One region of the Sodalis sp. RH16 genome, then DNA from elsewhere that is predicted to be linked to it. Evidence: predicted binding sites of a transcription regulator. Region 1 holds the regulator's gene; the other holds the start of a gene.
What was found. The regulator PurR, encoded in region 1, represses purine synthesis genes. The targets are predictions, from matches to a motif close to CANGCAAACGTTTGCNTG.

Region 1 (14,830 bases):
ACGGAAGCGGTATTGGTGGTGCCGCTCGGCACCAGGGCTCCGGAAACCATCACTATGATGTCGCCTTTTTGCGCCAGGCCGCATTCTAGGGCCATCGCCTTGCCGATACGGTAGAAATCATCGGTTGAAGCGATCTTGTCCACCAATTGACAGGTTACGCCTTTGGTCAGCAACAGCTGGCGGGCGGTTATTTCGTTGGTGGTCAGCGCCAGGATTTCGGCTTTAGGGAAATATTTACGCACTGCTTTGGCGGATTTGCCGCCTTCGGTCGCCACGACAATCAGCGGGGCTTCCAATTTTTCAGCAGTTTCCACCGCACCGCGGCAAACCGCCTCGGTAATGCGAAGTTTGCGGCTGTCGTTGATGCTTTCGATACGGCTGGGCATCACGCGGTCGGTACGATCGCAAATGGTGGCCATGATGCTGACGGCTTCATGGGGGTATTTGCCCTTGGCGCTCTCACCGGACAGCATAACCGCATCGGTGCCGTCGATAATGGCGTTCGCCACATCACCGGCTTCAGCGCGGGTAGGGCGGGGGTTTTTGATCATGGAGTCGAGCATCTGGGTCGCGGTAATCACGACTTTACGAGAGCGATTACATTTTTCGATCATCATCTTCTGGGCGAAGATAACTTCTTCCACCGGAATTTCCACGCCCAGGTCGCCGCGAGCCACCATGATGCCGTCGGATGCTTCCAGAATTTCGTCGAAATTGTTCAGGCCTTCCTGATTTTCAATTTTCGATATGATCTGGATATGTTCGCCGCCATGCTGTTTGAGATGTTCACGGATTTCCAGAACATCAGAGCGTTTGCGGATAAATGACGCCGCGATGAAATCGACGCCTTGTTCGCAGCCGAAAATCAAGTCGCGTTTGTCTTTTTCCGCCAGGGCCGGCAGTGCAATGGAAACGCCCGGCAGGTTAACCCCTTTGTTTTCACCCAGGTCGCCGTTATTCAGGACCTTACACACCACGGTGGTATCGGTCTTTTCAGTAACGACCATGCCCAGTAAACCGTCATCCACCAAAACGGTGTTGCCGATGGAAAGATCCTGCGGGAAGCCGGTGTAGGTCACCGCAACGCGTTCCTTGTTGCCGATAACGCTTTGATCGGTGGTAAAGGTAAAGCTCTGGCCGGCCAACAGCGAAACGTCGCTGCCGTTTTCCAATTTCATGGTGCGAATTTCCGGGCCTTTGGTATCCAGGAGGATAGCCGCTTTTTTGCCCGTGTTTGCCAGGATGGATCGCAGATTCTTGATACGTTGACCATGTTCTTCATAGTCGCCGTGGGAAAAATTCAGACGCATAACGTTCATGCCGGCGTCCAGCAGTTTGGTCAGCATCTCTACGGATTCGGATTTCGGGCCTATGGTACAAACAATTTTTGTCTTTTTCATAACAATGGTATCTGCAAGTTGTGATGGATGATGAATCTGGTGTATCGCCGGTGAGTATCGACGATGAAAATATGCAGCTCGGCGAGCCTGTTCCCTACGTTCAAGGATAGGTGACAAAAGTGAGAAAGAGATGAAAAAAATGTAAACAAGTCGCCCGGTAAAGCGGGGGACGTTTAACAGGCAAGACTATTTTAATTAGTATGGGGCTAATCAATCGGCTGAAACCATTCAATTGAAATAACGTTTCGTATTATAGTTATTGAGGCGGCGGACACAAGATAAAAACAGCGCAAATAATGCTTTAGGCGTCAAAAAGCGACTTTTTTGGCATATACGCAAAATTTTGTTATCAACTATTGTACATATGTACTACGGAATTAACTCATGTCCAACCGTCCCATGTTACAAATATATTAAAGCATCGGCGCAAACGGCCTGATGATGGGGGTGAGATGGAAGTTTAAACGGAAAAAAGGGTTAAATCAGAAAAGAAAGGAAACAATGGATATGGTGCGTCCGAGTGGACTCGAACCACCGACCCCCACCATGTCAAGGTGGTGCTCTAACCAGCTGAGCTACGGACGCACTAAGGATGGTGCGTTCTAATGGACTCGAACCATCGACCCCCACCATGTCAAGGTGGTGCTCTAACCAACTGAGCTAAGAACGCATACCGGACAACACTGCCAGTCTGACAGCGGGACGAATATTAACGGGCATTATCAACCCTTGCAAGGGGAAAAACCGTTTTTTCCCCGCCAGGTCATCCAACTGCCGACGTAATGTGCAGGAAGCCGTTTTTTTGTCCACGCCGGGACGCGTTGCCGGCGATGGTTTCAGCGCGCCGCGCGGTGGAGAATCTGCAGCGGCGGCTGACGTTGCAGCCAGCGTATGCGCATTGACATCATGATTGCCGCCGAGGTCAGGCCGATAATAAAACCTATCCAGAAACCGCTGGGGCCCATAGCGGGGACCGCATAGTCCGTCAGCGCCAGAACATAGCCGCAGGGCAGGCCCAGCAGCCAGTAAGCGGTAAAAGTGATAAAAAATATCGACCGGGTGTCTTTGTAACCGCGCAGGATGCCGTTGCCAATGACCTGGATTGAGTCGGAAATCTGATAAAGCGCCGCCAGGGACATCAAATGCGATGCCATGCTCACTACCGCCGGGGTGGCATTATACCAGCTGGCGATATGCACCCGGAACCGGTAGGTGAGTATCGCCGTCACGCAGGCCAGCATCACACCGGCGGCCAGGCTGGTCCAGGCGGCGACCCGCGCTTCGTCCACCTTGTTTTCACCCAGGCGGAAACCCACGCGGATCGTGGCCGCCACCCCGATTGACAAGGGCAGTACGAACATCAGCGCGCTGAAGTTCAGGGCGATTTGATGACCGGCTACGGACACAATGCCCAGCGGCGTCACCAGCAGCGCCACCACGGCAAACAGCGTCACCTCGAAAAAGAGCGAGGATGCCACCGGCAATCCCAGCGAGCACAAACGCCGCAGGGTCGGCCAGTGCGGCAGCACGATAGCGACGGCGGTACGGAAATCCGCAAAGGTGCCGGCCCGGCGCACATACAGCCACATGACCCCAAACATAATCCAATACACCGACGCCGTGGCGATGCCACAGCCCACACCGCCCAGGGCCGGCATACCCAGCTTGCCGTAGATAAACACATAATTGATCGGAATATTAGCCGCCAGGCCGAGGAAACCGATGACCATGCCTGGCTTGGTTTTGGAAAGACCTTCGCATTGGCCGCGCAGCACCTGGAAAAACAGATACCCCGGCGCCCCCAGCAGCAGAAAATGCAGATAGGCGACGGCTTTTTGCGCCAGGGCGGGATCGACATGATGCATCCTGCCGATGACAAACCTGGAATGATACAAAAGGAACATAATCAGCAGCGAGACGGACAAGGCCAGCCAAAACCCTTGGCGCACTTGAAAGGCGATGCGATCGCGCCGGCCGGAACCGTTTAGTTGGGCAATGACCGGCGTCAGCGCCATGATAAGACCGTGGCCGAATAAAATAGCGGGCAGCCAGATGGAAGTACCGACGGCGACGGCGGCCATGTCGGTGGCGCTTACGGAGCCGGACATCACGGTATCCACCACGCCCATGGCGGTTTGAGCGATTTGCGCAAGGATCACCGGTAAGGCCAGCGACAATAATGTACGCGCTTCGAGGAAATACTTCTGCACGCAGGCACCTATGATGTTATGGATTAAAAATAATACAAGCTGCAGATAAATTAATGATTATGAGTGAATTTAAGCGGTAATTTATGCGGCGTTTCTGAGGCATAGTGTAATGGATTCCCTGCTTTATACCAGTGCAATAATGCACATTTTCCGTGCATAGCGTTTCGCCGCGGGAGGGTATTTGGTTTTCACCTGAAATTGGGGCAATATAATACCCATCTTTTTAAGGTGTCATTAAAAGAGGTCAAGGCCATGTTTACGGGTATTGTTCAGGGCACCGCGTCGGTGGTGGAAATTGATGAAAAAACCAACTTCCGCACGCATTACATTAAACTGCCGCCGGCGCTGCTGGACGGGCTTGAGACCGGGGCATCGGTGGCCCACAACGGCTGCTGCCTGACGGTGAGCGCCATCAAGGGAGATGTGGCGAGCTTCGACTTGATGAAAGAAACGCTGCGCATTACCAACCTCGGGGAATTACAGGTGGGAGATGAGGTGAACGTGGAGCGTGCCGCTACGTTCAACGCCGAGATTGGCGGCCATGTCATGTCCGGCCATATCATGTGCAGCGCGGAAATCGTTAAAATCGTCACCTCGGAAAACAACCGGCAGATTTGGTTTAAAATGCCGGACAAGGAGTTGATGAAATATGTGCTGTACAAAGGCTATATCGGTATCGACGGCATCAGCCTGACCATCGGAGAGGTTGCCGCGGATAAATTTTGCGTCCACTTGATTCCGGAAACCCTCACCAGGACAACACTCGGCAAGAAACGCCTGGGAAACCGGGTGAATATTGAAATCGATCCGCAAACCCAGGCGGTTGTGGACACCGTTGAACGGGTTTTGGCGCAGCGGGAGGCCGCACTGGCCGTCGCTGCCGGACACGAAGTTAACATGAGGTAAAACGCTGTATCCCGACTGTCGGGATAGGGACGCTTTATTGCCCGTCCAGGGCAATAAAGCGTTGGAGCGGAAAGTCCAAAAGAACGTACCGCAATGGACGCTTAGCGGGGCACACGAATCCCGCCTTCAACCCCTTGCGGGCTGAACAATACCTGCCACAAATGGATGTTACGGGCGCGAAAAGCGCCGGCGCAGGCATTCAGGTAGTAGCAGAACATCCGGAAGAATCGATCCGAGTAATTTCCCGATAACGTCGGCCAGGCGGCGAGAAAACGTTCATACCAGGCCATCAGCGTTTTGTCATAATCGGCACCGAAATTATGCCAGTCCTCCATAACAAAATGCTTCTCGCTGGCCCGCGCGATATGCTGCACGGAAGGGAGGCAGCCATTGGGGAAGATGTATTTGTCGATCCAGGGGTCCACGTTCATATCGGTCTGGTTGGATCCGATGGTATGGAGCAGGAAAAGGCCGTCGCGTTTCAGGTTGCGATCAATGACGTCGAAATAGGTGGCGTAGTTTTTCGGACCTACGTGCTCAAACATGCCCACCGAAACGATACGGTCGAATTGCACGTTGAGGTCGCGGTAATCCTGCAGCGAGATAGTGACGTCCAAACCTTCGCAGCGATCCTGCGCCAGTTTCTGCTGTTCAGCGGAGATAGTCACCCCCTGAACCGAAACACCGTAGTTCTTGGCCGCATAAGCGGCAAGCCCGCCCCAGCCGCAGCCCACATCCAGCAGCGTCATGCCCGGTCTTAACTGCAGCTTTTCGCAGATCATCCTGAGCTTGTCCTGCTGCGCTTCCTCCAGAGTGGTGGCCTTGTTCCAATAGCCGCACGAATACTGCATATAGGGATCCAGCATCAGGCTGAACAGGTCATTACCCAAGTCATAATGCTCTTTGCCGACAATCCAAGCCCGTTTTTTAGACTGAAGATTCATGAGCCGCGCGGCGGCAACGCGCATAACATCCTTGAAATGCCGGGGAAGCTTATTTTCCAAACCGGCTCTTAAAACGCGCTGAAAAAAGATATCCAGTCGCTCGCATTCCCACCAGCCGTCCATGTAACTTTCACCCAACCCCAATGACCCGTCCTCTAGCACGCGTTTAAAAAATTCCGGGTTCTTGACATGAATATCAAACGGCCTTGCGCCGTTGATCTTTACACCTGCCTCAGCAAGCATTTCATGGATGATTCGATACCAAGCATTATCATGAAAGCTCAGGTCTTCAACACACGAGGAACTCATAGCTTCTCCATCACCTTTCTTCTGTTATAACCCCGTCAGGAAAAGCGTAGCCGATACCTGCGGGCTTTTATAATCATCCACGGGTATCCGTGGTGTCGGATGTACCACAATAAACAGAGGAATATAAAAAACACCAATAGACTGTTTGTCAGACGGGCGCTTCATAAATAGGATGACGCCATGTAAAAACACGACATTCTTTTAAAGCAAAATTATTAGACAACTCGTTATATTTGTTAACGATATTGAGTATAAGCCTGCATTCCGGTTTAGACAATAGCTGACAGAATAATGTATTTCACAGATAAGTTAATGATTTCCTATCGAAACAATAACTCATCAGGCACATTCGGCGGTATGAAATATATTATTACATTCGGGAGCGAATCACCTTTGATAAGGGGCTCAGGAGGCCGTGCGCCGCCCTTCAGGAGCGAAACGGGCCGTCGGCCACCGAACGGCGTACAATCAGGGCGGGATGCACTTCGATAATCCTGGCGTTTTCCCGTTTGCTGGTGATACGGTCCAGCAGCATGGTCAGCGCGGCCTCGCCCAGCTCTTCTTTGGGTTGATGAATGGTAGTCAATGACGGGGTAAAAAAGCACGAATTGCGCACATTATCATAACCGATAATTGAGATGTCATCGGGAACCTTCATGCCCATTTCATCAATGGCGCACATTGCACCCATGGCCATGATATCACCGCCGCAAAATACCGCCGTGGGCCTTTGCGGCCTGGACAGAATGAGTTTCATGGCCTGATAGCCGGATTCCGGTTCGAAATCCCCCTGCACAATCCATTGATGGGGAATGGCGATGCCGGCTTCTTCCAGGGCCCGCAGGTAGCCGCGATGACGGCCGCCCCCGGTATTGCGCGCCAGTTGGCCGGGTATGGCGCCGATATCGCGATGCCCCCTGGAAATCAGATAGCGGGTCGCCATGTAACCCCCGGCGAAGGCATTGTCGATAATGGTATCGGTGAAATCCCGGCGAGCTTCGCCCCAATCCATGACCACCATGGGGATATGGCGATACTCTTCCAGCATATTCAGCAACGGTTCGGGATATTCGGCGCACATCACCAGCAACCCGTCCACCCGTTTTTGCGCCAGCATCGCCAGATAGGCGCCCTGTTTGTTCAGATCGTTATGGGAGTTGCACAGCACAAGGGTATATCCCCGCACAAAACAGTGGTGCTCAATCGACTCGATAATTTCCGCGAAGTAGGGCGCTTCGCTTGAGCTGGCCAGCAGGCCGATGGATTTTGTGCGGTTGATCTTAAGGCTGCGCGCCACGTCGCTGGGGGAATAGTGCAGCTGCCCGATGGCCTCCAAAACGGCGATCTTGGTCTCTTGCGCCACAAATCGCGTCTTATTGATGACATGTGACACCGTAGTGGTGGATACCCCGGCGCGTTTCGCCACGTCTTTAATGGTTGCCATGCGTGTAGAACTCCTGTACGCCGAAATAAATAAATCGCCAATTTTCCTTGATTCGGCACTAAAGTGAAAGCGATAAAGATAAATATGCTCGGGAGTTGCTGCCCGGCAAGCTTTTTTAATCGGGTTATGCGACACTGCTTACAACCTACGGGTGTAAAGATATCCCGTTCAGCGATAGGTGTAGTGATAAGGAGAAGTGATGAGCAGCGATTTCAAATTGTCATTAATGACCACGGTATTTTCCTTGCTGGTGATCATTGCGTTCAGCTTTACCGCGGTAATGAATTAAGGCGCCCAGGCGCCTTTTTTTCCTTTCAGCGAATGGTTTTCGGCGTCACGACCCGGCGGGCGCCGACATAGTGATCCGCCCAATAATCTTCATTCAGATAGCTGATGCGGATATCGCGGCCGGTGCGGGGGGATTCGATAAACCGTCCGTTGCCCAAATAAACGCCCACATGATCCGCCGCGCCGCGGTTGGTGATATGGAAGAAAACCAAATCGCCGCTTTCCAGATCGTCTTTCTTCACCGGCGCCGCATCGCGTAAATGAAACATTTCATTGGCGGTACGGGGCATATGAATCCGTACCACGTCCTTATAAGCATAATAGATCAGGCCGCTGCAATCGAACCCGGTATTGGGCGACATGCCGCCCCAGCGATAAGGCTTGCCCATCTGGGACATCAGCTTGTTCATCGCCGTCAATTTGGCATGCTGATAGCGTTTTTTGTGGCTATCGCTCATGATGATGGGTTGATCGTTGGCAATGAGATCGAGCGTGGCGCTTTCTTTCATCCGATGCCTGCCGTAACCCTTTTTGTAGCCTTTTTTCGGCGGGGTAAACTTGGCTATTTTTTTTGCGGGGGGCATTGGATGCAATTTTTTAACGTGGTTTTTTTCGACGGCCGGCTCTTTCGCTTTGGCGACGGGTATGGAATGTAATTTTTTATTGCTGCTTTTTTCAGCAACGAGCTCTTTTGGTTTGTCTGTGCTATGACGGGTGATTTTCTGCTCGGTCACCGGTTTGCTTTTTTTGGTTATCTTCAACACCTCTTTAAGAGGTTTTCGTTTGCGTCGGTCACCTGTTTTAGCCGTACTGGACTGTGATTTTCGCTGGTCGGCATTGATACCGGCATTGGGCGCGGCATGCGCCAAATTGAAAAATAACTGAGTAAAAAGCAACACAAAAAGCGTAAAGCATAAACGCATGATTAACGCTATCCTCTGTGGCCCCAAAGAGGGGGTTATAAATGCCTCAAAGGAATTTAAGCTATTTACCCCTACTTTGCATCATGAATTATCATCATATTGTGAATAAACGTGAACGACTGCATATTTGTTGCATTCATCGGCATAATTTGGCGCAAAATTCAACAGTTTTTCAATTGTTAAAAAAGAGTTTGGCAGCCATGCCCCGGCGCCGGGTAAAAGGCCGCCTTTGGTGTTATCCTTTATTAAGGTGCTGCGCATCTTTGTCCGTGCGGGCTATGGCGGGCAAAAAAACGTTTATCTATTTATACGGTAATCGTTAGAATAGTGATTCTGAGCATAATCCCGCCCAGAGCAGATAAGGCCAGCTTATGGCTTGAGGAAGCGAGACAATGACGACGATTGAAAAAATTCAGCAGCAAATTGCTGAAAACCCGATTCTTCTTTATATGAAGGGCTCTCCGAAATTGCCTGGTTGCGGTTTTTCCGCGCAAGCGGTACAGGCGCTTTCCGCCTGCGGCGAGCGTTTCGCTTATGTGGATGTCCTGCAGAATCCGGATATTCGGGCCGAACTGCCGAAATTCGCCAATTGGCCGACCTTCCCGCAATTATGGGTGGATGGTGAACTGATTGGCGGTTGCGATATCATTCTTGAAATGTACCAGCACGGCGAGCTACAGCCGCTTATCAAAGAAACCGCGGTGAAATACGGTTCTCAGGAAGATCAGCCGTCCAATTGAGTCAGTGAGGGCTTCTAGCCTGAGCGTTCAGAACAGAAAAAGCCAATCCTATCGCTGGGATTGGCTTTGATTTTATGGTCAAAACAAACATGCTCTCCCGCTGTTCGGCCATCTCCGTGATTTGATTTAATCAGTTTCGCCGCTGCTATCGTCGCCGAGCGGCGGTACCGGCCAACCCCCGAGACGCTTCCAGCGATTCACCAGTTCGCAAAACAGCTCGGCGGTCCGCTCGGTATCGTACAGCGCCGAATGGGCCTGGCGGCTGTCGAATTCAATTCCTCCGGCGGCGCAGGCTTTCGCCAATACGGTCTGCCCAAGCACCAGTCCGCTCAGCGCCGCGGTGTCGAAGGTGGCAAAAGGATGAAACGGATTGCGTTTGAGATTGGCGCGTTCCGCCGCCGCCATCAGGAAACCATGATCAAAACCTGCGTTATGGGCCACGATTACCGCACGGTTGCAGCCTTGATCCTTTATGCCTTTGCGCACCATCTTGAAGATTTCATGCAGCGCATCGTATTCGCTTACCGCACCGCGTAAAGGATTGGACGGATCGATGCCGTTAAACGCCAGCGCCTCCGGCTGTAACAGCGATCCGGGGAAAGGTTCGACATGAAAGTGCAACGTTTGGTCCGGCACGAGCCAGCCTTCTACATCCATGTTCAATGTCACGGCGGCAATTTCGAGCAAGGCGTCGGTAGCGGCGTTAAAGCCTGCGGATTCTACATCAATGACAACCGGATAAAAGCCGCGGAAACGGCCGCGAAGGGAATTTACATCGTCTATTTCAGCCATGCCTGTTCTTACTATTTAGAAATACAGCCCGCATTATGGCAAATTTTGTTCCGGTATGCATGGCGAATCCATTTTCATTGGCTGCCCGCAATGGAATAGTGCGGTGATTAAACGGAAAATGGGAAGATAATCCTGAAAAGGGACCCCTGTCTTGGGTCCCGTCCGTTACGATGTAACTTTAAGCATTCGCGGATTTATGATGTGCGGCGCATTACCGACCGCCACCGCCGTGCCCGGCCGTGGCCAATATGTCAGTGCCCGAGGCCCAGGCCGGCGTGACGCTGCTCGATCAATTCTATTTTATAACCGTCGGGATCTTCGATAAAGGCGATGATGGTCGTGCCGCCTTTCACCGGTCCGGCTTCACGGGTAACCGTGCCCCCGGCCTGGCGGATGCGTTCGCAGGTAGCGGCGACATTATCTACGCCCAGGGCGATATGGCCATAGGCGCTGCCGAGATCGTAGCTGTCGACTCCCCAGTTATAGGTTAATTCAATAACTGCGCCTTCGGTTTCTTCGGTATAGCCGACAAACGCCAGCGTGTATTTATATTCAGTGTTCTCACTGGTGCGCAATAGGCGCATTTCGAGTATTTTAGTATAGAAATCAATAGATCTTTGTAAGTTTCCAACTCGTAGCATGGTATGTAGCAGGCGCATAATATCCTCTTGGGATCATGACGGGGTAATGTCCGCCGCAGAAAAGGTAGTCGCCAGTATAGACCGTGGGACGGCGGTTTTACAGTATGTCGGACGGGCGGGCGAGGGCAATAAATCTTGCCAGTTGGGTAAATAACGTCTTCAATGAAAGTAAATAAGGAGGGCCTGTGCCGGAACAGCTTGAGTTTTTCACCATACCCAGTCCCTGTCGCGGTATCTGCCAGTCGGACGCCCGCGGCTACTGCATTGGCTGTTTCCGTTCCCGGCAAGAGCGCTTTGACTGGATGGGGATGAATGACAACCAGAAAAAGGAGGTACTGCGTTTATGCCGCCTGCGTTATTTGCGCCTGGCGCGGGCCGCTAAAACGGCGGAGTCTCTTGGGGACGCCCCGGATCAACCCAGCCTGTTTTGACGCTGAGGTGAGTATAGATGAGGTATTAGTGGTACTGATTAATATTATTTTACGAACTAATTAGTAGCTACTTATATATTAAAATTACATTATTACCCTGAATACATGAAATATTGATATTTGTTATGTCTTCATTTAACTTAAATTAACAATAAATCACGCTGAATGACAATAATAGTGTTACAGTTATGAATAATCCGCTTGGCATATGATCTGCCTCAATATGAAAGGGTTAAGGTAGTCGCAAAGAGGAACGGATTATTGAACGTTTCCAGAGATTACCCTAGACCAGGTGGGAAAATGCGAAGGAAGGAGAGTGAATTCATCCGATTCACCGGATGTTTCGAAAACATATGCGCTCTTCGGTAACATCCATTTTATCAAAGGAATAACATGCATATTACATCCATCTCAACTTAAGTTTCACCATATTTATATATATATTTGTATTTTGCCATTCCACCCATTAGAATGGATGGGAATCCAGGGAACAAGCTTAATCAGCTTAATTATAAGGAGAGAGAATTGGAATCGCCATTAGGATCTGATTTGGCGCGACTTGTTCGTGTTTGGCGCGCACTGATTGACCATCGCTTAAAACCTTTAGAGCTTACACAAACGCATTGGATCACGCTGCATAATATTTGCCAATTGCCCCCTGAGCAGTCGCAAATTCAATTGGCAAAAGCCATCGGCATCGAGCAGCCCTCCTTGGTCCGGACGCTTGATCAGCTCGAAGAGAAGAAACTCATCACCAGGCATACCTGCGCCAATGACAGGCGGGCGAAACGTATAAAATTGACGGAGTCCGCCGAGCCAATCATCAAAGAAGTTAATCATGTTATAAATAGTACCAGAGATGAAATCCTGGCGGGTATCTCAGAACAAGAAATTCAATTTCTGAGTAATATGATCGCCAGGCTAGAGAAGAATATCCTGGAACTTTATAATAAATCCTGATCAGTTTGGGTGTGTTGCATATGTTCCATATAAAAAACCGGCATATTTTGCCGGTTCTTTATATAGACAGATGTGAATGATGTCGTACCATTGATTTTCACCCACCGCCTTAACAGTAGGGGAGAAATCACGACATGCCGCTGTGTCAGCGGGGCGAAACGGTCACGCCGCGTCCGTTGCCGGCCATGGCGACGCGTTGGCCCACGCTGAAGCGGGTCGGCCCCTGTTTTTGTACGACGATGATGGTTCTGCCGTCGTCTTCGCGAATGGTCAGCTCCACACCCTGGGTACGGTTCATGGCGCTGCCGACGTTCTGTCCGGCGACGCCGCCCACTACCGCGCCGGCGGCGGTAGCGACACCTCTGCCGGCGCCGCCGCCGATGGTATTGCCCACCAAACCACCCAATACCGCACCGCCGATGGTGCCGATAATGTTTGAATCTTCCCCACCCTGGATCTGCACCGGACGGACCCCAACCAGGGTACCGTAAGTCACGCTTTGAACTTCTTTGGCTTCGGAGGCAGAATAGACATCACCGGATAAGCCGTTGTTATTGGCACATCCTGCCAATGTCAAACCAGCCAGGGTGACCACGAGCAAACGTTTCATCATTGAAAACTCCTATTGTACGACGTTCGTCCAAGGCAAACCCAGACGGAACTCATGCTAATATAGCTGCGCTGATGGGTGATGCTACATCAGACAAGGCTAGTTTAGTTACTGTAGTTGATAATATTGAAAAAATCATAAACTGCGAATAAACGGACGCCAATTTGTGACTTTCGCAATGATTTTACGGCTAACCTTTTTCTTATTTCGTCATGATTTTGTAACAAGTTTAATTATTTGCCTGCTTTTGATGGTCTCATTCGGTAAAAATGTTAACGTTATTACAGTATGATAACCAAAACCCTCTTTATAAGGAACAAGGCCGGCTCAATGAAAACAGGTCGCTATGTGGGAGTCATGTCAGGAACCAGCCTCGACGGCATCGATGTGGTGCTCGCCGCCATAGATGAGCATACCGTCGCGCAGCAGGCCAGTTACACGCATCCGATTCCGCTGGACATCAAACAGCAGATACTCTCCATGTGCCAGGGGCAGGCGGTGACTTTATCCCAATTAGGGGAATTGGACACCCGGTTGGGCAGGTTGTTCGGCGAGGCGGTGATAAAAATGTTGCGCAACGCGGGGGTCAATGGGAGAGAGGTCACCGCCATCGGCTGTCACGGCCAGACGGTATGGCATCAGCCCGGCGGCGATTTTCCCTGCACCCTGCAAATCGGCGATAACAACCTGGTTGCCGCCATGACCGGGATTACCACCGTGGGAGATTTTCGCCGCCGCGATATGGCCTACGGCGGACAGGGGGCGCCGTTGGTGCCGGGTTTCCATCACGCTCTGCTGGCCCATCCCACGGAACGGCGCATGGTGCTCAATATCGGCGGTATCGCCAATTTATCGCTGTTGCTGCCGGGTCAGCCGATTCGCGGTTACGATACCGGCCCGGGCAATATGCTGATGGACGCCTGGATTTGGCGCCAGAAAGGTAAGCCTTATGACCTGGACGCGATCTGGGCCGCAGGCGGAAAAATTCATTCGGAGCTGTTGCGCCGGATGCTGGCCGACCGCTACTTTTCCCTGCCGGCGCCGAAAAGCACCGGACGGGAACACTTTAACCTGGGCTGGTTGAACCAGCAACTGAGCCAGTTTATGCCGATACCGCCGAGGGATGTTCAGGCGACCCTGGCTGAGCTCACCGCCCGGAGTATCTCCCAGCAGGTCATGTTATCCGGCGGCTGCGAGCATTTGCTGGTTTGCGGCGGCGGCGCCCGCAATCCGCTGGTGATGGCCAGGCTGTCGGCGCTGCTGCCGGGAATTGAGGTAAGTCCTACTGACAAATACGGCGTCAGCGGCGACGATATGGAGGCCTTGGCATTCGCCTGGCTTGCCTGCCGCACGCTGTCGGGTTTGCCGGGGAACTTGCCTTCGGTGACCGGCGCCAGCCGGGAAACCTTGCTCGGAGCGATTTATCCGGTCTGAACAGGGACATCGTTTATCCACATGTTCAACCGGGAGCAAAATAATGAAAAGAGCGATTTTCTGCCTGACCGTGCTAAGCGTGCTCGCCACCGGCGCCTGTTCCCGTCTGCACCGCGGCCCCGACGTGCAGGCGCTTCATTATCAATGCGGCACCACGCCGTTGACGGTACGGCAAAATAACCGGCTGTCGCAGGTCAGCCTGATACTTGACGGCAAACAGTTAACCTTGCCGCAGGTGGCTTCCGCTTCGGGCGTTCGCTACGATAACGGCCACTATGGCTTCTGGTCGAAAGGGAATCGGGCATTTATCGAGCGCGATGGACGCGTCATCATTGATGACTGCATCCTGAACGGGGAGAGCGGTAAATGATTGAGATTTTTAACCACGCGGCGCACAATAAAGCCACGGTTTCACGCTATATACCATTATGACTGAACAGAAAATTGATATCGCCGACCTGCGTCGGGAATATACCCGCGGCGGCTTGCGGCGGGCGGATTTAACGGCGGAACCGATGGATTTGTTCGAGCTTTGGCTCAGGCAGGTCTGCGAGGCGCAGCTCGCCGATCCCACCGCCATGTGCGTGGCGACCGTGGACGAGACCGGACAACCCTATCAGCGCATGGTTCTGCTCAAGCACTTCGACGCCGCCGGCATGGTATTCTATACCAACCTGGGCAGTCGCAAGGCAACGCAGCTGGCGCACAACAACCGCATCAGCCTCCATTTTCCCTGGCATAGCCTGGAGCGCCAGGTTATGGTGCTGGGTCGCGCGGAACGCTTGTCGGTGTTTGAGG
Region 2 (14,830 bases), 1.8 Mb from region 1:
GCCTAAGCCCAAAGATGCTGTTTAATAACACGTAAAAAATCCGTCAGCAAGCCTTTGTTAGGACGACAATCAGGACCGCATTCCAGGACAGACCCGCCCGGGCCGCAAGAGGACGGAAACCTGTCGGCTTGCGGCCCGGCTATCAGGCTTTATTGAGCTGAAGGTGCATCTCCTGAACGGAAATAACCCGCTCGGTGGGGTCTGAATTCAGCGACATGGCGGTAGCGAAACCACCGTTCATGGTGGTGTCGTAATGCACCTTGTACTGTAGCGCGCTGCGCCGGATCAGCTTGGAATCCGCAATGGCCTGGCGGCCGGCGGTGGTATTGACGATATAGCTGTATTCGCCGTTTTTGATGCGGTCCTGGATATGGGGACGCCCTTCATGGACCTTATTCACCAGCCGGGGATTGATGCCCGCCTCCCCCAGCACGACCGCGGTACCGTGGGTCGCATCCAGCTCAAAGCCGTGCTTCAGCAGTTTGGCCGCCAAATCCACCACGCGGCCTTTATCCCCCTCACGCACCGACAGCAAGGCCCGGCCGGTTTTTTTCATGTGCGACTGGCTGCCCAGCATGGCCTTGCCGAAAGCTTCGGCAAATGTCCGCCCCACGCCCATCACTTCGCCGGTGGAACGCATTTCCGGCCCGAGGATCGGGTCGACGCCCTGGAATTTGTTAAACGGCAGCACCACTTCCTTCACCGAGTAATAAGGCGGAATAACCTCTTTGGTCACACCCTGTTGCGCCAGGGATTGTCCCACCATGACCCGGGCGGCCACCTTCGCCAACGGCACCCCGGTGGCCTTGGAGACAAACGGCACGGTGCGCGCGGCGCGGGGGTTCACCTCGATGAGATAGACTTCGTTGGCCTTGACGGCGAACTGCACATTCATCAGGCCGCGGACCCGCAGCTCAAACGCCAGCTTCTCCACCTGGCGGCGCATGACATTCTGAATTTCCTGGCTAAGGGTATAACACGGCAGCGAACAGGCCGAGTCGCCGGAGTGCACCCCCGCCTGCTCGATATGCTCCATGATGCCGCCGATAAGCACCTGCTCGCCATCGCAAATGGCGTCCACATCCACTTCAACCGCATCGTCCAGGAACCGGTCAAGCAATACCGGGGCATCGTTGGACACGCTGACCGCGGTTTGAAAATAGCGCAGCAGATCAACATCGTCATAGACGATTTCCATCGCCCGGCCGCCCAGGACATAGGAGGGCCGCACCACCAGCGGATAACCGATGGTGGCCGCCTTCTCCACCGCCTGATCGATGGTGGTCACCGTGGCGTTGGCCGGCTGCTTGAGACCCAGCCTTTCCACCGCCTGCTGAAAACGGGCGCGATCTTCGGCGCGGTCAATGGCATCCGGACTGGTGCCGATAATCGGCACGCCGGCGGCTTCCAGTTCACGGGCCAGTTTCAGCGGGGTCTGGCCGCCGTATTGCACGATAACGCCTTTAGGCTGCTCCACGCGCACGATTTCCAGCACATCCTCCAGGGTCACCGGTTCGAAATAAAGCCGGTCGGAGGTATCGTAATCGGTGGACACCGTTTCGGGGTTGCAGTTGACCATAATGGTCTCGTAGCCGTCTTCCCGCAGCGCCAGCGACGCGTGCACGCAGCAGTAGTCGAATTCGATACCCTGGCCGATACGGTTGGGCCCGCCCCCCAGCACCATGATCTTTTCACGATCCCGGGTCGGGTTGGATTCACACTCTTCATCGTAAGTGGAATACATATAGGCGGTGTCGGTAGCGAATTCCGCCGCGCAGGTATCCACCCGCTTGTAAACCGGATGGAGATTATACTCTTCCCGCAGTTTGCGGATTTCCCCCTCCGATACGCCCGCCAGGGCGGCCAGGCGCGCATCGGCGAACCCTTTGCGTTTGAGCCGGCGCAGGAAGCCGGCGTCCAGGGCGGTAACGCCTTGCTTCGCCACCTCGTTTTCCAACTGGACCAGTTCCTCAATCTGCACCAGGAACCATTTATCGATATTGGTGAGATTATACACCCCGTCCACTGACAGCCCGGCGCGGAACGCATCGGCGACGTACCAGATGCGGTCGCCGCCGGCATCTTTCAGCTCGCGGCGGATTTTCGTCAGCGCCTCCGGGTCATCCAGGCTGACCTTGGGATCAAAACCGGTGGCGCCCACCTCCAGCCCGCGCAGCGCTTTTTGCAGCGACTCCTGCTGGGTGCGGCCGATGGCCATGACTTCCCCCACGGATTTCATCTGGGTCGTCAGCCGATCGTTGGCGCCGGCGAATTTCTCGAAATTGAAGCGGGGTATCTTGGTGACGACATAATCGATGGAGGGCTCGAAGGAGGCCGGCGTACGTCCGCCGGTAATGTCGTTCATCAGCTCATCCAGGGTATAACCCACCGCCAGCTTGGCGGCCACCTTGGCGATGGGGAAACCGGTGGCTTTCGACGCCAGTGCGGATGAGCGGGATACGCGCGGATTCATTTCGATAATAATCAGCCGGCCGTTTTCCGGATTCACCGAGAACTGCACGTTCGATCCGCCGGTTTCCACGCCGATTTCACGCAGTACCGCCATGGAGGCGTTACGCATGATTTGATACTCTTTGTCGGTGAGGGTCTGCGCCGGCGCGACGGTAATGGAATCGCCGGTGTGAATGCCCATGGCGTCCATATTTTCAATGGAGCAGACGATAATGCAGTTGTCGTTTTTGTCCCGCACCACCTCCATCTCATACTCTTTCCAGCCAATGAGCGACTCATCGATCAGCAGTTCGGTGGTGGGGGAGAGATCGAGGCCGCGTTCGCAGATTTCTTCGAACTCTTCACGATTGTAGGCAATACCGCCGCCGGAGCCGCCCATGGTAAAGGAAGGGCGGATAATACAGGGGAACCCCACGTCGGCGGCCACCGCCAGCGCTTCTTCCATATTATGGGCAATGCCGGAACGGGCGGTTTCCAGGCCGATTTTTTTCATGGCCTGGTCAAAGCGGCGCCGATCCTCCGCTTTATCAATGGCGTCGGCGGTGGCGCCTATCATGGTGACGCCGAATTCCGCCAGCACCCCTTCACGCTCCAGATCCAGCGCGCAGTTCAGCGCCGTCTGGCCGCCCATGGTGGGCAGTATGGCGTCGGGACGCTCTTTCTCGATGATTTTGCGCACCACTTCCCAGTGTATGGGTTCGATATAGGTGGCATCCGCCATATCGGGGTCGGTCATGATGGTGGCCGGGTTGGAATTCACCAGCACCACCCGGTAACCTTCTTCACGCAGCGCCTTGCAGGCCTGCGCGCCGGAATAATCGAACTCGCACGCCTGGCCGATGACTATCGGGCCGGCACCCAGAATCAGGATACTGGTTAAATCTGTACGTTTTGGCATTGCTTGGCTCCTGATTATTTCGCCTGAGAACGATATGACTTAATCAATTCTATAAAGTGATCGAACAGCGGACCCGCGTCATGGGGGCCGGGGCTGGCCTCCGGGTGCCCCTGGAAGCTGAACGCCGGTTTATCGGTGCGGCAAATGCCCTGCAGCGAACCGTCGAACAGCGAGACATGAGTGACCCGCAGCGTAGGCGGCAGCGACGTTTCATCCACGGCGAAACCATGGTTTTGCGCGGTTATCATTACCCGGTTGGCGTCCAAATCCTTCACCGGATGGTTGCCGCCGTGGTGGCCGAATTTCATTTTCAGGGTCTTGGCGCCGCTGGCCAGCGCCAGCAGCTGATGCCCCAGGCAGATGCCGAACACCGGTATGTCGGTTTCAAGAAAGGTTTTAATGGCGGCGATAGCGTAATCGCAAGGCTCCGGATCGCCGGGACCGTTCGCCAGGAAGATGCCGTCCGGGTTCATTGCCAGGACGTCCGCCGCCGGGGTTTGCGCCGGCACCACCGTCAGGCGGCAGCCGCGATCCACCAGAAGGCGCATGATATTGCGTTTTATGCCGTAATCGTAAGCCACCACATGGAACGGCAGTGAGTCGGCGCAAGCAGGGGCCGGCAGGCCGCCTTCAAGACGCCAGCTGCCCTGGGTCCAGGGATATTGTTCGGTGGTGCTGACTTCCTTTGCCAGATCCATGCCCTTGAGACCCGGGAATTGCCGCGCTTTTTGCAGCGCCAGCCCGGCATCGGGAGCATCGCCTGCGATGATACAGCCGTTTTGCGCCCCTTTCTCCCGCAGCAGCCGGGTCAGTTTACGCGTATCGATATCGGCGATGCCCACTACGTTATTCTTTTTAAGATAGTCAGACAGGGAGCCGGTGCTGCGGAAATTGCTCGCTATCAGCGGCAAGTCCCGGATAACCAGGCCCTCGGCCTGAATGCAGGAGGATTCTTCATCTTCTGGATTAGTGCCGACATTGCCGATATGGGGATAAGTGAGAGTAACGATTTGGCGGGAGTAGGAGGGATCGGTGAGAATTTCTTGATATCCGGTCATCGAGGTGTTGAAGACCACTTCCCCCACTGCCGTACCCTCCGCCCCGATGGCCCGACCGTGGAATTGGGTTCCGTCTTCCAGAACCAATAGCGCTGACTTTATCAAAACACCCTCCAAGGAATATTCAGTCATTGTATTTGCATATTAATTCAGATTTAACGGTCTAAATCAATGCAAAAAACACCTTCAAGGTGGATTTTTGGCAAATTGGGCGCATTTTAATGATGCATAGGGCACTTGTCTACCCCCGCAACAATAATTCATTCAATTAATCGTCATTTCACCTGTTAAGCAGAGCGAACCGGTTAAAAAGCACTGTAAAAGAGCAAAAGTAATCGGTTGCCTGACAAAAACAGGGAATATCAATGAAGCATTTTCCCGCCAGGAACGTTTTTGGCGGGAACGCGAAGGTTTTAATGAAAAATACTTCTTAAAAACGCTATTTATAACGATTTTGATGAAAAAAACCAGGCAAGCGTATATTATTAAAATGTTTTAAAAATGATAAAATATATCTTATTAAAATCATAGACATAAAAATACATCATTCACATATATATTTTTTTCTGTCTATAAATTACCGAGATCGAGCACATCCGCCATATTATAGAGCCCGGCTTTTTTACCATTCAGCCATATCGCCGCGCGAACGGCGCCATTGGCAAAGGTCATGCGGCTGGAAGCCTTATGGCTTATCTCTACCCGCTCACCGATATCCGCAAACATCGCCGTATGCTCACCCACTATATCACCCGCGCGCACGGTGGCAAAGCCGATGGTATGGGGCTTACGCTCGCCGGTATGGCCCTCGCGGCTGTACACGGCGCAATCCTTCAGCTGGCGTCCCAAGGCTCCGGCAATGGTTTCGCCCATGGCAAGGGCGGTACCGGAGGGGGCATCCACCTTATGGCGGTGATGCGCCTCGATTATTTCGATGTCGCAATACTCACCCATCACCCGGGCGGTCTTTTCAAGCAACTTTAGCATTACGTTCACGCCGACGCTGAAATTAGCGGCAAAAACAATGGGAATATCCCGGGACGCCTGTTGAATGAGGTCTTTTTGCCCCTCATCAAAGCCGGTGGTGCCGATAATCATGCCTTTGCCATGGGTTTGGCAAAAAGCCAGGTATTCCAGGGTGCCTTCGGGGCGGGTAAAATCAATCAATATGTCAAACCGGTCTTTTACCGCGTCCAGGCTATGGCCGACCCTGACATCAATATGACCTAAACCCGCCAGTTCACCGGCATCGGTACCCATCAGGCTTGAGCCTTCACGCTCAATCGCCGCCCCCAGGCAAGCGGATTGAGATTGTTGCACCGCCTGGATCAATTGCCGGCCCATGCGGCCCCCTGCCCCGACGACGGCTATGCGGATTGGTGTCATATCCATGCTCTCTCTGCTAAGTGAAAAATCAGTGTCAGGTTAACCGGAGGCGCCGGCCGCCGCCAGTTTATTTAACCGGTGATAAGGATAATATGATAAAAAAGGAGGGATATTAGCGGAAATGACTCGGGGTAAAATGAATTTTTATTCATTTGACTGAAAAGCAAGGTGTCCAGTGGGAACAAGATGCCGGATCGTAGCGAAACGGCAACCCTGCTGTAAATACGTCCCTGTACGCTTTAACCCCAAGCGGGTTTTTCAGCATAATGAGATAGTCGTCCGGCTTATTCCACAATCTGCACTTTTACCCGCAGTTCTTTCGGCACTTCGAACACGATGTTCTCTTCCCGTCCCCGGCGCTCCTCGACATCTACGCCGCCCAAGGCACGTAAACGCTCAATCACCGCCTTCACCAGCACATCCGGGGCAGAGGCCCCGGCGGTCACGCCCACCACCGCCATGCCCCGCAGCCAGCTCTCCTGGATATCCGCGGCGGTATCGATGAGATAGGCCGGCTTACCCGCCCGTTGGGCCAGTTCCGCCAGCCGGTTGGAGTTGGAGGAGTTTCTTGAGCCCACCACCAGCACGATGTCCGCCTCGGACGCCAAGTCCCGCACTGCTTCCTGGCGATTGGTGGTGGCGTAGCAGATATCGTCCTTACGCGGCCCGATGATCTGGGGAAAGCGTTCACGCAGCGCATCGATAACCTCGGAGGTATCGTCGACGGAAAGCGTGGTCTGGGTCATGAACGTGAGATTGGCCTCGTCCTTGACCTGTAGCTTGCGGACATCCGCCGGCGATTCCACCAGATACATGCCGCCCTGCGGATTGCTGTATTGCCCCATGGTGCCTTCCACTTCAGGATGCCCGGCATGGCCGATGAGAATCGCCTCAGTGCCTTTGCGGCTGGCGCGCGCCACCTCCATATGCACCTTGGTCACCAGGGGACAGGTGGCGTCGAATACCGTCAGATCCCGATTCTTCGCCTCGTTGCGCACCGCCTGCGATACGCCGTGGGCGGAAAAAATCAGTATGGAGCCGTCCGGCACCTCATCGATTTGTTCAATGAAGATCGCGCCGCCGGCGCGCAGCGCGTCCACCACATAGCGGTTGTGCACGACTTCATGGCGGACATAGATGGGGGCGCCGTAGATTTCCAGCGCCCGTTCCACAATACTGATTGCCCGGTCGACACCGGCGCAGAATCCGCGGGGGTTAGCCAGCAATATGCGCATTTTTATCCTCCTCCTGCTCCGGATCGATAGCCAAGACATCGATATCAAAATAAACCCGGCGGCCGGCCAGCGGATTGTTGAAATCCACCGTGACGGATTCATCCGTCACCGCCAGGACCACCCCAGGCATTTCATTACCGTTCATGGCGGTAAACAGCATGATGGTGCCCGCTTCGGGCACGCCGGTATCCAGAAAATCCCGCGGCGAGAAAAATTGGACCAAATCGGGATTCGAGGGCCCGAACGCCTCTTCGGGACCCAGGGAAAAGGATTTTTTATCCCCCACCCGCAATCCCAGCAGCGCCTGCTCCAATCCCTTCGACAGGCTCTGATCCCCCAGGCGGAACAGCGCCGGTTTATTCTCCCGGCGAGTGGATTCCGCCAGGGTACCGTCCTCAAGCTTGAGATCGAAATGCAACAGCACCGCGCTGTCGGACTGCACCTGCTCGGTCATGTTACTCAGCCTTTCTGCTTGGCGGCCCGATCGGAAGGGCGGAAGAACCCTTCCAGCACGATCAATACCGCACCGATACAAATAGCGGAATCCGCCACATTGAACGTCGGCCAGTGCCATTCATTGACATAGACGTCAATAAAGTCAATCACCACGCCGTGCACCAGCCGATCGGACAGGTTGCCCAACGCGCCGCCGATAATCAGGGCATAGGCGCAGTTGGACATCCGTTGCCGATAATCCGACCGGTACATCATAAACAGCAGCGCAATGGCGATAACCAGGGCAATCAGCGCAAACAGCCAGCGCTGCCAGCCGCCTTTATCCGCCAGGAAGCTGAAGGCCGCGCCGAAATTCTGTGCATAGAAAAAATTCACAGAGGGTATGATCGCCATCGTTTCATGCAGCATAAAGTGCGTCATAATCCACTGCTTGGTGCCAAGATCAATGACCAGTACCACTACCGCCAGCCACAGCCAGCGCAATCCGGTTGACATCAGGGGTGTTTTCATCAGACAAACTTACGCTCTTCGCCGGCGCCCGCCACGTTGGTGACGCAGCGGCCGCAGATTTCCGGATGTTCGGGGTCGGCGCCGATATCCGTCTCAAAATGCCAACAGCGGGGACACTTCCGGCCCTCGGCATTCGCCAGTGCAATTTTCAGCCCTTTCAGGCCTTCGGCCTGCAGGGCATCATCGCCCGCCGCGCCGTAATCCGCCACTTCCGCCCGGGACGTCAACAGGGCGAAATAGAGCTCCTCTCCCAGGGCGCGCAGGGTCGGCGCCAGGGACTCATCGGCGTACAGGATGACGCTGGCCTCCAGGGAGCCGCCGATACGCTTATCGGCACGGGCCTGCTCCAGCACTTTATTCACTTCGCCGCGTACTTTCAGCACCTGCTCCCAGTAAGCATCGTTCATGGTCTCGCCTTCGTCCAGCCCGAACAGGCCGTCATACCACTCTTCAGTAAAGACGTACTGCTGGCGTTTTCCGGGCATAAAGCTCCAGATCTCGTCGGCGGTAAAGGAGAGAATCGGCGCCATCCAGCGCACCAGCGCCTCGGCGATATGGTACAGGGCGGTTTGGCAGCTGCGGCGGGCGATACTGTCTGCCTTGGTGGTGTACTGCCGGTCCTTGATGATATCAAGATAGAAAGAGCCCATTTCCACCGAGCAGAACTGCATCATGCGCTGCACGACGTTATGCAGGTCATAGCTGTCGTAGGCGGCGATAATGTCGGCCTGAGCCGCCTGCGCCCGGCCCACGGCCCAGCGATCCAGCACCACCATATCTTCCGGCTTAACGCTGTGCAGCGCCGGGTCGAAGCCGTTCAGGTTGGCCAGCAGGAAGCGCGCGGTATTACGTATGCGCCGATAGGAATCGGCGGAGCGCTTGAGGATCTCATCCGATACCGCGATTTCACCGGTATAATCGGTGGATGCGACCCACAAGCGAAGAATATCCGCCCCCAGCTTGTCCATCACCTGCTGCGGACTGACGGTGTTGCCGATGGATTTGGACATTTTGCGTCCCTGCCCGTCGACGGTGAAGCCATGGGTCAGCACCTGGCGGTACGGGGCCCTGCCTTTCATGGCGGTGGAGATCATCAGCGATGACATAAACCAGCCGCGGTGCTGATCGGAGCCTTCCAGGTACATGTCCGGCTCGTGGCCGGCGAACTCGGGCCGCACCGCCACCACCGACGAATGGGTGGATCCCGAATCAAACCAGACATCCAGCGTATCGGGCACCTTGACATAGTCGGCCGCCTCGGCCCCCAGCAGCTCCGCCGGATCCAAATCCCACCAGGCCTGGATACCCTGCTGCTCTACCCGCTTCGCCACTTCTTCCATCAATTCCAGGGTGCGCGGATGGAGCTCCTCGGTGTTTTTATGCACGAACAGCGACATCGGCACGCCCCAGGTGCGCTGGCGCGAGATACACCAGTCGGGGCGGTTGGCCACCATATTCTCGATGCGTGCCTGGCCCCAGGTGGGGATCCACTGCACATCCTTGATTTCCTCCAAAGAGCGCTGGCGCAGTCCCTTTTTATCCATGCTGATAAACCACTGCGGCGTGGCGCGGAAGATAATCGGCGTCTTGTGGCGCCAGCAGTGGGGGTAGCTGTGCAGCAGTTTTTCCACATGCACCAGCGCGCCGCGGTCACGCAGCAGCTGCACTATCAAATCGTTGGCCTTGAAGACCTGTACGCCATCCAGCCCGGGATAGGTCCCGGGCAGGAAGCAGCCGTCCGGCCCCACCGGATTGGAGACTTCCAGACCGTACTGCTGGCCGATAACATAGTCGTCCGGACCGTGGCCGGGGGCGGTATGTACCGCGCCGGTACCGGCGTCAAGCGTCACGTGCTGCCCCAGTATCACCGGCACGTCGAATGCCATGAACGGATGCTGGAAGCGCAGCAGTTCCAGCGCGCTGCCTTTACAACTGCCCAGAACGGTCCAGTGGGCGACGCCGGCCCGCGCCATAACGCTTTCCACCAGGTCGGCGGCCAGGATCCAGTTCTGCCCGTCCACGGCCACCAGCTGGTAGTCGTAATCCGGGTGCACGGAAATTCCCCGGTCCGCGGGCAAGGTCCAGGGCGTAGTGGTCCAGATGACCAGCGACAGCGGTCCGTTCAAAGCAGAAACGCCGAATTTCGCCGCCACCGCGGCGGCATCCACGGCCTGAAACGCTACATCGATGGAAGGGGATGTGCGGTCGTAGTATTCCACCTCGGCTTCCGCCAGGGCGGAACGGCAATCGATGCACCAGTGCACCGGCTTGGCCCCTTTTTGCAAATGGCCGTTTTCGATGATTTTACCCAACGCGCGGATGATATTGGCTTCGGTGCCGAAATTCATCGTCAGATAGGGATGTTCCCAATCACCCAGCACGCCGAGACGGATAAAATCCTTTTTCTGACCGGCAACCTGTTCGGCGGCGTATTTACGGCAGGCGGCGCGAAACTCGGCGGCGCTGACCTTTTCACCCGGTTTGCCGATCAACTGCTCAACCTTCAGTTCAATCGGCAGCCCGTGGCAATCCCAGCCGGGCACGTAAGGCGAGTCATAGCCCATCAGCCCTTTGGATTTGATGATAATGTCTTTGAGAATCTTGTTAACCGAATGACCGATATGAATATTGCCGTTCGCATAGGGAGGGCCGTCATGCAAAATAAAGCTTTTTTTACCTTTCTTGGCACGGCGGATAATCCCGTACAGGTCCTGTTCATACCAGCGTTGCAGCATGCCAGGCTCGCGCTTGGCCAGGTCGCCGCGCATCGGGAACCCTGTGTCCGGCAAATTCAGGGTATTTTTGTAATCACTCATTCGATTCTCGGTTCCGTTTTCGGTTTGAGAGTTTAAAAGGGCGCCGTCAGTGCGAAAAACGTCCGGCCGGTCACCACATCATTCTGGATTTGCCGCTTCAACTCATCAAGGGAGGCAAACCGTTGTTCATTACGCAATTTAGCACGAAACACCACTTCGATATGGCGGCCGTACAGGTCCATCGACGTATCCAGCAAATGGACTTCCAGCCGCGACACCAGCCCGGCCACCGTGGGTCGGGTGCCGATGTTCGCCACGCCCGGCAGCGGCATGGCCGACAGACCCAGGACCTCCACCGCATACACGCCGTTAATGGGCGCCGGCCGCTTTTTCAGCGAGACGTTGGCGGTGGGAAATCCCAGGGTACGGCCCAGCTCGTCGCCGTGCTCCACCCGGCCGGAAATTCGGTAGGGATGGCCAAGCAGCATTTCGGCCTCGGCAAGCAGATCGGTATTCAGCGCTTCCCGTACCGCGGTGCTGCTGATACGCAAGCCGCCTTCGGTATAGGTCGCGGTGCTCATGACATCAAAACCCGCGTCGGTACCCGCCTGCTGCAAAAAGGCGTAATCACCCTCCCGGCAGGCGCCGAACCGAAAATCATCACCCACGCAAAGCAGCCTGACGCCGAGCTTGTCCACCAGCAGCCGGGAAACAAACGTCCGGGCGTCCATGGCGGCAAAATGCTGATCAAACTTCGCACAGAGTACTATGTCCACCCCGGCCTGGGCCAGGTACTTCACTTTATCCCGCAGGCGGGTCAGCCGCGCCGGGGCGTCCCGGCCGGCAAAATGTTCTTGCGGCTGGGGCTCGAATATCATCACCATTACCGGCAGGCCTCTTTTACGGCCTTCGGACTGCAATTGCGCTATCAGCGCCTGATGCCCGCGATGAAAGCCGTCAAAATTGCCGATGGTGAGCACGCACCCGGAGTGACGCGCCTGAAGATTATGTATGCCGCGAATAAGCTTCATAGCAGGCTCAAGACAATGGAAATCGGCGGATTATACCTTGTACGGAGCCTAAGGTTAACCCGCGAATCCAATCTTTGCCCGTAACAGCGGAGAAAACCACGCTTATATTGCCCGGTCTGGTTTTTTGCGCAGGTTATTCTGCCCGGGGCGGAGTATTCCGCTCCCCGTGGCCGGGCCGCCGGGAGCGAGTCACCTTTCTTAATAACGATATGCCCACTAGATTTCATGTTGCGGCAAGGGGGCAAGGGAGAGATGACGGGTATAATCGCTTTTTTCACTGCAAACACTGTATTCCTTGGGCTGAAACTGGTAGAATCCTGCGCCATCACATTGTAACAGGCGTTGCGTTATTGAGCGGCGCTTATTTGCACAAATCCATTGACAAAAGAAGGCTGAAAGGGCATATTCCTCGGCCTTTGAATTGTCTCATAGAACACGTTTGGGAGTTGGACCTTGGCTAATATCAAATCAGCTAAGAAACGCGCCGTACAGTCTGAGAAGCGTCGTCAGCACAATGCAAGCCGTCGCTCCATGATGCGTACCTTTGTTAAGAAGGTATACGCGGCTATCGATTCAGGTGATAAAGAAGCTGCGCAGAGTGCATTTTCTGTTATGCAGCCCCTAGTGGACCGTCAGGCCAGCAAAGGTCTGATCCACAAGAACAAAGCAGCGCGTCATAAATCTAATCTGACCGCGCGTATCAACGCTATGCAGTAAGTGTTGTTATTCGTTAAAAAAACCGGCTTCGGCCGGTTTTTTTTATGCGCCATTGTTAACATCATGCCCTGCTACGCCGCCTGCGGCAAAGCCCTTCGCAGCACCAGATAGCCCAGGATTGCCGATAGCGTCGAACCCGACAGGATACCCAGCTTTGCCAAGGTGAGCTGTTCATTTCCCGAACCGGTGCCGAATGCCAGGCCGGCAATAAAAATCGACATGGTGAAGCCAATGCCGCAGAGTACCGCCGCGGCGGCAATCTGCCCCATGGCCACGCCATCGGGCAAGCGCGCCATACGCAGCTTCACTGACAGCAGGCAGAACGCCATTATCCCCACGGGTTTCCCCAGGATTAGCCCGGCGGCGATGCCGGCCGGCAGCAGCGAAAGCAGGCTGCCGGGCGTCAAGCCCTGCAAGGAGACCCCGGCATTGGCAAACGCGAACAGCGGCAAGATCAAATAGATGACCCAGGGCTGCAACCGGTGCTCCAGCACCAGCGCGGGGGAGTAAGCCTTCCCCGGCAGGCTCAGCGGTATCAGGGCGCCGGCAATCACCCCGGCCAGGGTGGCGTGGATGCCGGAGAGCAGGACACATGTCCAAAGCGCCGCGCCGGCCAGCAGATAGAGGCCGGGATGACTGATATTTCTGCGGTTCATCAGCCACATAACCGCCGCTACCCCGGCGGCGCCCGCCAGCGCCGCCGGGGAAAGTTGGTGATTGTAAAACAGGGCGATGATAACGATGGCCCCTAAATCGTCGATAATGGCCAGCGCCAGCAAAAAGGCCTTCAGGCTGGCGGGCACGCGTTTTCCCAGCAGTGCCAGCACGCCCACCGCGAAGGCGATATCCGTTGCCGTCGGAATGGCCCAGCCGGCGTAATTAGCCGGGGCATGCCGGTTCATCAGCATATAGATGATGGCCGGCGCTATCATTCCTCCCAGCGCAGCGATAGCCGGGAATGCCGCCTGGGCGCGGCTGGCCAGCGCACCCTGGATAAGTTCCCGCTTAACCTCCAGCCCGATGAGTAAAAAAAACATCGCCATCAAACCGTCATTGATTAGCGCAAGCAGGTTAAAGGAAGCGCCCTGTTCGCCGGCGGCGGCCCGGGGGTAATATAGGGTGGCCTCATAGGCCTCACGGGCCGGGGAATTAGCGATGATCAATGCCGCCAGCGCTGCCAGAATCAATAACACACCGCTTGAAGCTTCATGCGAGAGCCAGCGGCGAATAATAAAAATCAAAGTCCCTTACCTCGGTATACGCTAGATGAGTTTTATTGTGCGGGAATTGGCGCTGTGGGTAAACAAAAGGGACTGATAATCGGAAGGTATTACAAGCCGCTTCGCAAAACGCGGTTTTATCTCCAGCCGGGATAGCTTACTGGCGCACCATAGCGGATAGATAACCTCCCCAACAGCGTTGCCGAACACTATCATCAGCATAGCCGGGGGAGACATTTATCGCCGGGGCCGCGAAGGCGAACGGCCCTTTCGGATTTTTAGCGCGTCAAATCGTCGAAAAACTTCTTCACGCCGTCAAGAAAGCTCTTGGATCGCGGGCTGTTTTGCGCACCGCCGGCGCCGCCGAAACTCTCCTCCAGCTCGCGCAGCAGCTGTTTTTGCTTTTCATTAAGCTTCACCGGCGTTTCCACTACAACCCGGCACAGCAGGTCCCCCTGAGCGCCGCCGCGTACCGATTTAACCCCTTTGCCGCGCATTCTGAACAACTTGCCGGTTTGCGTTTCCGCCGGCACTTTCAGGCTTACCCGGCCGTCGAGCGTCGGCACTTCGATTTCGCCGCCCAGCGCCGCCATGGCGAAATTGATGGGGACTTCGCAAAACAGGTTATTGTCTTCACGTTCGAAAATGGGATGCTGGCGGACCTGAACCTGAACGTACAGATCTCCGGCCGGCGCCCCCTGCTCCCCTGCTTCACCTTCCCCCGCCAAACGGATCCGATCGCCGGTATCCACCCCGGCCGGTATTTTGACCGACAGGGTTTTGGCTTTCTCTACCCGGCCGTGGCCGTGGCATTTATGGCAAGGATCCTTGATTACCTTGCCGCGTCCCTGGCAGGTGGGGCAGGCTTGCTGCACCGCGAAAAAGCCCTGGCGCATCTGCACCTGTCCGGCGCCGTGGCAGGTAGGACAGGTTATGGGCGAAGTGCCCGGTTTGGCGCCGCTGCCATGGCAAACGTCGCACTCTTCAAGAGCGGGGATACGGATTTCCTTGGTAACGCCGCGCACCGCCTCTTCCAGCGTCAGCTCCATATTGTAGCGGAGATCCGAACCACGGCTGGCGCGCTGGCGGCG

Region 2: a site for PurR is predicted at 4,757-4,774, ahead of carA (glutamine-hydrolyzing carbamoyl-phosphate synthase small subunit). Genes of this name have one in related genera too.

The regions. Positions count from the first base shown of each region.
Region 1 covers NZ_CP178737.1:4,751,133-4,765,962, forward strand. Annotated here, with positions in the region: gene pykF (pyruvate kinase PykF) at 1-1,400, opposite strand, end outside; tRNA gene ACL2XJ_RS21630 (tRNA-Val) at 1,909-1,985, opposite strand; tRNA gene ACL2XJ_RS21635 (tRNA-Val) at 1,994-2,070, opposite strand; gene ACL2XJ_RS21640 (MATE family efflux transporter) at 2,237-3,610, opposite strand; gene ACL2XJ_RS21645 (riboflavin synthase subunit alpha) at 3,863-4,516, shown strand; gene cfa (cyclopropane fatty acyl phospholipid synthase) at 4,618-5,769, opposite strand; gene purR (HTH-type transcriptional repressor PurR) at 6,197-7,213, opposite strand; gene ACL2XJ_RS21660 (YnhF family membrane protein) at 7,413-7,502, shown strand; gene ACL2XJ_RS21665 (C40 family peptidase) at 7,528-8,424, opposite strand; gene ACL2XJ_RS21670 (hypothetical protein) at 8,506-8,685, opposite strand; gene ACL2XJ_RS21675 (Grx4 family monothiol glutaredoxin) at 8,817-9,164, shown strand; gene rnt (ribonuclease T) at 9,291-9,956, opposite strand; gene gloA (lactoylglutathione lyase) at 10,208-10,615, opposite strand; gene ACL2XJ_RS21690 (DUF1289 domain-containing protein) at 10,783-11,028, shown strand; gene slyA (transcriptional regulator SlyA) at 11,554-11,988, shown strand; gene ACL2XJ_RS21700 (glycine zipper 2TM domain-containing protein) at 12,134-12,601, opposite strand; gene anmK (anhydro-N-acetylmuramic acid kinase) at 12,929-14,032, shown strand; gene ACL2XJ_RS21710 (MliC family protein) at 14,076-14,402, shown strand; gene pdxH (pyridoxamine 5'-phosphate oxidase) at 14,461-14,830, shown strand, end outside.
Region 2 covers NZ_CP178737.1:445,318-460,147, forward strand. Annotated here, with positions in the region: gene carB (carbamoyl-phosphate synthase large subunit) at 143-3,370, opposite strand; gene carA (glutamine-hydrolyzing carbamoyl-phosphate synthase small subunit) at 3,385-4,533, opposite strand; gene dapB (4-hydroxy-tetrahydrodipicolinate reductase) at 4,999-5,820, opposite strand; gene ispH (4-hydroxy-3-methylbut-2-enyl diphosphate reductase) at 6,099-7,049, opposite strand; gene fkpB (FKBP-type peptidyl-prolyl cis-trans isomerase) at 7,030-7,503, opposite strand; gene lspA (signal peptidase II) at 7,509-8,015, opposite strand; gene ileS (isoleucine--tRNA ligase) at 8,015-10,831, opposite strand; gene ribF (bifunctional riboflavin kinase/FAD synthetase) at 10,864-11,802, opposite strand; gene rpsT (30S ribosomal protein S20) at 12,256-12,519, shown strand; gene nhaA (Na+/H+ antiporter NhaA) at 12,591-13,760, opposite strand; gene dnaJ (molecular chaperone DnaJ) at 14,018-14,830, opposite strand, start outside.